2 regions of the Massilia suwonensis genome follow, and region 2 is predicted to be linked to the other one. Evidence: predicted binding sites of a transcription regulator. Region 2 holds the regulator's gene; the other holds the start of a gene.
The links. Region 2 encodes LexA, which represses DNA repair genes until DNA is damaged. Its sites were predicted from a motif close to ACTGTATNNNNATACAGT; they were not measured.
Positions count from the first base shown of each region.

Region 1: ACFPQ5_RS22830 (VRR-NUC domain-containing protein) is a predicted target of LexA. The motif match lies at 3,242-3,259, and genes of this name have one in related genera.

Region 1 is NZ_JBHSMR010000014.1:538,217-542,826, forward strand. Features, by position in the region: gene ACFPQ5_RS22825 (helicase C-terminal domain-containing protein) at 1-1,581, opposite strand, end outside; gene ACFPQ5_RS22830 (VRR-NUC domain-containing protein) at 1,578-3,227, opposite strand; gene ACFPQ5_RS22835 (hypothetical protein) at 3,330-4,088, opposite strand; partial or broken gene ACFPQ5_RS22840 (AAA family ATPase) at 4,197-4,610, shown strand, end outside.
Region 2 is NZ_JBHSMR010000013.1:1,578,869-1,583,478, forward strand. Features, by position in the region: gene priB (primosomal replication protein N) at 1-248, opposite strand, end outside; gene rpsF (30S ribosomal protein S6) at 278-664, opposite strand; gene ACFPQ5_RS15150 (DUF6289 family protein) at 959-1,207, shown strand; gene lexA (transcriptional repressor LexA) at 1,367-2,002, shown strand; gene ACFPQ5_RS15160 (SEL1-like repeat protein) at 2,083-2,847, opposite strand; gene ACFPQ5_RS15165 (tetratricopeptide repeat protein) at 2,925-3,704, opposite strand; gene ACFPQ5_RS15170 (cystathionine gamma-synthase family protein) at 3,874-4,610, opposite strand, start outside.

The DNA.
Region 1 (4,610 bases), on a different contig from region 2:
GGTGGCCGAGAACAGGGTCACGGAATGCGCCTGTTCGAAGCGGGGTTTCAGGAACGACGCCGGCACCACGTTGCGGATGCAGAGCAGGCTGTCCTTTTCATTGCGCTGGCGCGTCAGGTCGTACACCGAATGCTCGCCGAAGGATTCGGCCAGGCGGGTGAACTGCAGGGCGTCGAAGTGGAAGCGCTGCAGGTCCGGGTCGAGCGCGCCGGGGTTCTCGGCGACGAAGTCGTTGATCGCGCTGGTGGCGCCGGTGAGGGCGTCGAGCAGCTTGTCGCCCGGCGTGTCGAGCACCTGGTAGGGCAGCGGAGCGGACCCGTCGATCTCGGCCCAGACGCGGCCGATCCGCGTCAACGCCTTCTTCACCAGCGGCGGCGCGCCGGCTCGGGCGGCGCGCAGGGCGGCGCGATCGAGCTCGCCCGAATACATCGAGCGCGCACGGGCGACCATGTTGTGGGCTTCGTCGACCAGCACGCTGGCGCGCCAGCCGTTGGCCTGGGCCAGTGCGTACAGCATCGCGCTGCCGTCGAAATAATAGTTGTAGTCGCCGACCGCGATGTCGGTCCAGCGCGCCATCTCGCTGCCCAGGTAATACGGGCAGACGTCGTGGGCCAGGCCGACTTCGCGCAGGGCGGCGCGGTCCAGCATCGGCACCTCGAGTGCGGCCTGGCGCGCGGCCGGCAGGCGGTCGTAAAAGCCCTGCGCCAGCGGACAGGCGTCGCCGTGGCAGGCCTTGTCCGGATGCTCGCAGGCCTTGTCGCGCGCCGTCAGTTCCAGCACGCGCAGCGGCAGTTCGGGGGCGTGCGCGCACAGCGTCCTGGTCGCGTCGAGCGCGAGCTGGCGGCCCGGGGTCTTCGCGGCGAGGAAGAAGATCTTGTCGATGCGCTGGCTCGGCGCCGCCTTCAGCACCGGGAACAGGCTGCCGATGGTCTTGCCGATGCCGGTCGGGGCCTGGGCCAGCAGGCAGCGCTTCGATGCATTCGCCTTGAACACGGCTTCGGCGAGCTGGCGCTGGCCGGGACGAAAGTCGGCATGGGGAAAGCGCAGCGCAAGCAAGCCCTCATCGCGCGCCTCGCGGTGGCGCAATTCCTGCTCGGCCCACGCGACAAAGCGGCTGCAGGCTTCCTCGAACAGCGCTTTCAACTCGGCCGCGCTGCGCGTCTCGCGCAGGGAGGTTTCTAAACCGCTGCCGATTTCGTAGTACACCAGCGCGAGCTCGACCTGGTCCAGCCCGCGCGCGGCGCACAGCAGGTGGCCGTAGACGCGCACCTGGGCCCAGTGCAGGTGGCGGTGGTTGTCCGGCATCGAGGACAGCTGGCCGCGGTAGGTCTTGATCTCCTCGATCAGGTTCTGCTCGGGATCGTAGCCGTCGGCGCGGCCGCGCACGTGCAGGGGACCGTAGTCGCCGCTCAGCGAGACTTCGGTCTGATAGCCGGCACCGCGGCGCGCGGTGACGACCGCGTGGCCGGCCATGCCTTCCTGGGCCGTGGGCGAGGGCGTGAAGCGCAGGTCGAGATCACCGCGCTTGGCCGTGAATTCGCATAGCGCTCGTACCGCGACGACATACTGCGCCTCGCTCAAGCGGCCTGCTCCCACTGCAGGTAGCACACGGCCACCGGCATGTCGTGCTGGGCGCAGTACTCGATCCAGCGCAGCTGGTTGTCCTGCAGGCGGTCGCCCGGCCCCTTCACTTCGATCATGCGGTAGCGCCGCTCGTCGGGGAAGAACTGGATCAGGTCGGGGAAGCCGGTGCGGTTCGCCTTCAGGTCGGCCAGGATGCGTTCGCACCAGCGCTTCACGTGGGCGGCGGGGATGCAGTCGAGCGCCAGCTCCAATAGCGGGCGGTCGAGGTATTCCCAGGCCACGAAGGGCGCGGAGATGCCGGCCTTTTCCTCGAAGTGGGCGAGGATGGTGGCGCGGTAGCGGCCGTCCTCGCACTGGGCCAGGCAATCGGCGAATTCGGCGGCGCGGCGCTGGTGGAAGTCCAGGCTGTACAGGTCGGCGGGCGCGCGGTGGAAGGGGTGGAAGAAGGCGCCGGGAATCGCGGCGAAGATCGCGCGCCAGCACAGCAGGCCGAACAGGGCGTTCGCCAGCATGTTCTCGACGTAGAACACGGGCGCCGCCTCGCTGCCGAGGTAGTCGCGCACCGCGCCCTCGACCCAGGGACCGTCGCCCGGCACCGGCAGGCGCAGGTCGAGGCGCACCGGGGCCGGCGGGCGGGGAGCGATCGCCTTCGGATGGCCGAGTTTACGCGCCAGGCGCGGCTTCATGCGCGACAGGTGCTGGCGCTCGGCGTCGTTTTCCGGCGCGCTTTCCGCTTCCTGCAGCAGCTGCCAGGCCTCCGAATAGCGCTCGGCCTTTTCCAGCACCCGGATCGCGCGTCCGCGGGCGCCGGGGTAGCCGCATTGGGTGTAGATGTCGATCGCGCGCGGCCAGTCCTGCAGCTTCTCGACGTGCTGGCCGACCTGGAACAGGAATTTTTCGCGCCGGCTGTCGAGCCAGTCATTCTCGAAGGGCTGCAGGGGCAGGTCCTGCAGCACGTCCTCGATCGGCTCCAGCCCTTCGGCGAAGCGTTCGCGGCATGTGTGCAGGTGCAGGTAATGGTCGATGTCGCGGCGGTCGCGGAAACCCCGCGAGGCGGGCGAGAACTCGACCTGCTCGTAGCGGAACAGGCCGAGGTCGGCCAGCACGAACTCGGTCCAGTCCTGGCGCAGGTTGCCGAAGAAGATCAGGCGCAGGCGCTCGCAAAGGGGTTTCACGAGGATGCGGAAGGCGACGTCGGTGCAGCCGGCGTACCAGCTCGAAAACGCGCGGCTCTCGCCGAATGCTTCGCGCAGGGCTTCGAGCTGCTCGGCCTTGCGCGCACTCTTTTGCTGCAATTTGTCACCAAAGGCGGCGGCGATCTCCGGCTTGGCCAACAGTTCGAACAGTTCGTCGAGCGTCAGTACGGGATCGAGCGCGATCCAGCCGCTGGGCAGCAGCTGATGCGCCGCCTCGACCGGGCAGCCGATCTCGGCGTAGATCATCTTGCTGGCCCGGAACAGCTCGCCCTTGCGCATGACCATGCGCACGAAGAGCGCGCGTGCGGCTTGCGGCAGGGTGGGGAAGGCGGCGATGAAGGCTTGCTCCTCGTCGGTCAGCAAGTCGCGATAGCGCTCGCCGATCCAGTCGAGGACGTTCTGGAAGTTATCCAGGTAATAAAACTCGTTTTCCAGAACCCTGTGCATGATGTGAGGCGACAACTGTGCTTATGTACAGTATAGCCTCGCGCAGTGCGAAGACCCAACCCTTTCGGCCGCATGGATGAGCTGCCGTGGTTTTTTGCCACATCAGGGGCGGGCGGGTTTCGATGGACACCTGGATCCGCTGCAGCTCGACTCGCCGCGGTGGCGCTCGGAGTGCTGGATGATGGCGGAGATGAGGGCGACGTCGCTGTCGACCGGGGCGTCGGCGGCCGCGGCAGGCTTGCGGGCCCGCGCGCTGTTCCCGGTTTTCGCTTTCGCAGGGGCGGTGCTACGCGCCTGAGCCGGTTTCGACGGTTTCGCCGCTTTCGTCGGGTTGGAGGCGACTTTTACCGTCTTCTCCGCTTTCTTCTCGACGCGTGCGACCGTGCGAACGGGCTCCGGCTTGGCGGGCCTGGCCTGCACGCTGTCCTGCGCCGGTGGTGCCGGCGGCGGCTTCGTGCCGTTCACTTCGTGCGGCGGCAGCATCACCAGCGGCGGCACCGCGCTGGCGACGGCGACCTCGCGCTTGGGCGGGGATTCGTCGACGATGAGGGCGGTGCGCGGCGCGTCGACCGGATGCGCGGCGGCGATTGCCGGCGGCGCCTGGGGCGGTGCGGCGGCGTCGGGAATCGCCACCGGCACGCCGACGTCGGCCGTATCGTGCGCGGTCTGCAGTTCCTGCGCGCTCTTGTGGTTGTCGTAGGCGAGCCAGGCGATGCCGCCGGCCAGGATGCCGGCCAGCGCCGCCGCCGCGCCGTAGGAGGCCAGGCGCACGCCCGACATGCGCGGGCCCAGGCGCCGCGCCGAATCGCGTTCCAGCATCGCGAGGATGTTCTCTTCTCCGGCGCCGCGGCGCGACGACATCAGGTTTGGTCTTGTCGAGCCTGCTTGATTTTCGTCTGTAGGGCGCACGGCATACCTCCTAAGATGGACGTTTCTGTGTCGATTAGAAACCCTCTGGGAAATCCCATGCTGATCTTCCAGGTCTTCGACAAGGGCGTATTGGACGACGCCGAGGGCCGCCAGATCGACTTTCGCAACACGATCATCATCCTGACTTCGAACACCGCGTCTTCGACGATGATGCAGGCCTGCCTGAACAAGACGCCGGCCGAGATGCCGAAACCCGAGCAGCTCAACGAGATGATCCGCCCGCAGCTGATGAAGCAGTTCAAGCCGGCCTTCCTCGGCCGCCTGTGCACGGTGCCCTTCTACCCGATCGCGGACGAGGTGCTGGCCAATATCATCCGCCTGAAACTGAACCGCATCGGCCAGCGCGTACGCGACAACCATGGCGCCACCTTCGAATACGACGAGGCGCTGGTGAATGCGGTGCTGTCGCGCTGCACCGAAGTCGATTCGGGCGCGCGCAATGTCGACACCATC
Region 2 (4,610 bases):
CTGTTGCGATTCTTCCTGGCCAGAAATCCCGTGAACTGGTGCGCGGCGCCCAGCTCTGCTGCTGCGAAACGGCCCGAAATTTCTCCCGCGGCGAACGCGGCGATTTCAAACTGGACCTGTCTCTCCACTCCTGCCTCGACCTGCTGCGAATTGTGCATCAGGATTGCCGAGACGACCGGCACGCCGGCGGGGGTGTAGCGCAGTACGTCGCGTTCAGCAATCGTCGCGACGACTTGAAGCTGGTTCACTAGGAGTTCACGATTCCTGGCAGAAGAATTCAGGCAGCGGCGGCCGGGGCAGCAGCCGGGGCTTCTGCGCGGTGGCTCTTGGCTGCGTCTTCGCGCTGGACCGACTTCATCATTGGCGATGGAGCGGTTTCAGCTTTCTTCATCTTCACGGTCAGGTGACGCAGCACGGCATCATTGAACTTGAATGCGGTTTCCAGCTCGACCAGGGTCTCGTTGTCGCACTCGATGTTCATGCAGATGTAGTGTGCCTTCGGCAGCTTCTGGATCTGGTAAGCCATCTGGCGACGGCCCCAGTCTTCCACGCGATGGATGTTACCGCCGCGGCTCGTCACCGTGGTCTTGTAACGCTCGATCATCGCCGGGACTTGCTCGCTTTGGTCCGGGTGGACGATAAAAACGATTTCATAATGACGCATGCAACACTCCTTGAGGACGTTTAAACAAATGCCCACCTCGGCGTCAAGACGAGTGTGGGAAGGGAAAGCCGGCAATTATAACGCGACTTCGAGCGCAGCACAATCACCCTAGGGGCAGGCAGCAGGGGCCAGGTACTTCTGTACGCCAGAGCTAAGCGTATAACCCTGCATGGATAAAATTTGCAAGTTTGTTGATTTAACATTTTAACTATGCCAACTTTCCTTGTCGCAACTTTGCGACTGGGATCAAATGTGCGTTTCAGACCTAACTTCATCATTTTAAGAAAGAATGACATGAAACTGAAAAAAGCTTCCCTGATCGGTGCAGCGCTGGCCTTCGTCGCCGCTGCCGCCTATGCAGCGCCGCCGTACGGCTACACGAATATTTACTATAGCGATGCAACATACTCGGTCGAGGTGGGCCACGCTGAATTCACCTGTTCCGGCCGGTGGTATCGATCTGGTGAAGAAACGGACTATTTCGTCAGGACGAACGAAAACCAATGCCGCTGGGGCGGCTGGGACCTCGATCCCTGGGGCTGATACATAGGTAATATGTAGGTAATCGAAGAGCATACGTTGGCTTGACCCGACGTATGCTCGCGATGAACAGCTTAAATTGCCTGCACTTGAAAGTATCACTTGCAAATCCACGAATACTGTACAAAAATACAGTCTGAATCATTAACCCGTGGTAGATCCATGCTCAAGCTCACTGCAAGGCAAGAACAGATCCTGAACCTGATCAAGGAAGCGATCGACAATACCGGCTTCCCGCCGACCCGCGCCGAAATCGCCAAAGAGTTGGGCTTCAAGTCGGCCAACGCCGCCGAGGAACACCTGCAGGCTCTGGCCCGCAAAGGCGCCATCGAGATCGTTTCGGGCACTTCGCGCGGCATCCGCCTGATCGGCGCCTCCACGCCGGAACCGGTGCCGCACGTGCCGGCCGCCCTCCTGATGTCGCTGCCGCTGGTCGGCCGCGTCGCCGCCGGCTCGCCGATTCTGGCCCAGGAACACGTCGAGGCCACCTACAACGTCGACCCGGCCATGTTCGGCGCCCGCCCCGATTTCCTGCTGAAAGTACGCGGCTGGTCGATGCGCGACGCCGGCATCATGGATGGCGACTTCCTCGCCGTCAAAAAGATCGACAGCGCCAAGAATGGCCAGATCGTCGTCGCCCGTCTCGGCGAAGACGTCACCGTCAAGCGCTACCGCAAGACCGGCGACACGATCGAGCTGCTGCCGGAAAACCCGGACTTCAAGGTCATCCGCGTGGAACCGGGCGACGAGTTCGCGCTCGAAGGCCTGGCGGTTGGCTTGATGCGCAGCTGGCACTGACCGGCGCATTCGACCTGCACACCGGATCGCTGCATCGGATCATAAAAAAAGCCGCTTACGCGGCTTTTTTACGTCCCGGTTTATTTCCCGGTCTGGCTGTAATTGCTCCTGCGCGCATCGATCTCGCGTTGGCGCTCGGCCGAAGGACCAGCGTCGATGATCGCCTTGTGTTCCTTGACGTAGGCTTCGGTCGCGCTGCGCCAGGCGGCAACGTCGGCGAGGACCAGCTTGGCACTTACCTTGGCCTCTTCCACCAGGTTTTCCTGCACCGTCGCCAGATAGGTCTTGGCGCGTTCGGTCTCTGACGCGTTCATGAGCTTCACGACATCGGCGGGAATGCGCTTGACGAGGGGCGAGGAGGCGTTCATGTTTTCGACGAAACCGTTGTAGCAGGCTTGCCAGTTGGAGATGGCCGCCGACACCCGCTCGATCTCGTCGGGCTGCTTGGAGATGGCCGGGATCCGGGGCGCGGGACAGTAATACTTTCCGCTTTTCAGCTCGGCTCCATCGTATTTGCCTACCCAATAATCGATGTCGGCGCGCCGCTCCACGCGCTGCTGCATGACGACCAGGGAGCTGGCGGCCACCGCATTGCCTTTGGCGGCCGCCTTGCGGAACCATGCCTCGGCCTTGGCCTCGTCCACGGCGCCCGCTTCGCCGTACCAGTACATCTGGCCCAATTGCTGCTGGGCGTCGACGTTGCCGGCATTGGCCAGCCTGGTGTACAGCGCGAGGGCTTCCGGATATTTTTTCTGCTCGAACAAGGCGTTGGCAGCGGCGAGATCGTTCGCGGCGCTGACGGGCAAGCTCGCGAACAGGACGGCACAAAACAGGAATTTTTTCATGGGAGTAACAGGTTGAGCAAGGCCCATCATACTGCGAGATGCGGCCCTGCTCAACCGGGAAGTCGCTTCCCTGCGGATTATTTACCTGTACTTACCCGCGCGTCCGTACCGCCGTGCAGGCGCAATTCGTTGTCGCGCACGATGCGCGTGGTTTCCAGTTCGATCTGGCGTTTGCGGCGCACGTTCTCTTCCTTGACGAAGGACTGGGTCGCCTTTTCCCAGGCGTCGCGTTGCGCCAGGGTTGCATTGGCCTGGGTTTGGGCGTCGGCCAGGATCTTGCGGTAGGTCGGCTCGATATGGGCCTGCACGCGTTCGAATTCGGCCGGGCTCATCATGTCGAGCACGTCCTGTGGAATCACTTTACCTGGGGGCATCGCAGCATTGAAATTGCTGACGAAGCCGTTGTAGCACTCCTGCCACGTGGCGACGGAAGCCCTGACCGCCTGGATTTCCTCGTTGGTCTTGGACAGGACCGGGATCGCCGGCGCTGCGCAGGCGTACTTGCCGGAACGCAGCTCTTCGCCGCGGTATTCGCTCATCCAGTAGTTGATTTCCTTGCCGCGGGTCTTGCGCCGCTCGAGGATGGCCAGCGACTCCCTGGCATCGGGCACGCCGGCAGCGGCCGCTTTTGCCATCCAGTCGCGCGCGGCATCCAGGTCTTGCGCCGTGCCGTCGCCGAACCAGTACATTTCAGCCAGGCGGAACTGCGCTTCCGGGTTGCCGGCCTGCGCGGCCTTGGTATAGAGCGGTAGCGCCTTGGCATAATCCTTGGCGGCCAGCAGCCGGTTGGCATCGGCGAGATCGTCGGCGCTGGCAGTGAGGCAGACGAAAAGGAGGGAGAATACGAGGCGGCGCATGACATCGTCCTTTCAGGTTGTTATTGAACGATGATAAAACGGTAATGTTTGTAGCGCAATGCATTCTGCATGCGGGCAGTGTCGTGTTTTCACATCCTATCGCCGCGCGACTGCCAGGCCGGCGGCAGGATGCAAGCTCATGCCGCCATCCCGGGCGCCTGTTTCTGCTTCAGGCCTCCAGCGCGCCGCGGAAGTCGTCCAGCAGATCCTCGGTATCCTCGATCCCCACCGACACCCGGATCAGCGACTCGGCAATCCCCATGCTCGCGCGCCGCTCTGCGCCCATCTCGAAGAAGATCGTGTGCGCCACCGGAATCACCAGGGTGCGCGTGTCGCCAAGGTTGCTGGCCGGGATCGCCAGGTTCAGGCGGTTCAGATAGTCGAACGGATCGATATCTTCGCGCAGCTCGAAGCTCAGCAGCGAGCCGCCCGCGCGGAACAGTTGGCTGGTGATGCCGTGTTGGGGATGGGATTCAAGGCCCGGGTAGTGGACTGCGGAGACGCGCTCGTCGCTTTCGAGCATCTGCGCCAGCGCCAGCGCGTTGGCGCAGGTGCGCTCCATGCGCAGCGCCAGGGTTTCGGCGCCGACGGCGATGTGGTGCGCCGCTTCCGGACCGAGGGCGGCGCCGAAGTCGCGCAGGGCTTTCGCGCGCAGCTGGGCCATGCCCTGGGCTGCACTCGGCTGCTTGCGGAAGTTGGCGGCGATGTTCGGGTAGGCGCTCCAGTCGAACAATCCCGTATCGGTCAGCGCGCCGCCGAGAGCGATGCCGTGGCCGGCGATCGATTTCGTCAGGGAATTGACGACCAGGCCGGCACCGACTGCCTTCGGGCGGAACAAATACGGCGTGGTCATCGTGTTGTCGACCACGTACAGGATGCCGCGCGCGCGGCACAGTTCGCCGATGC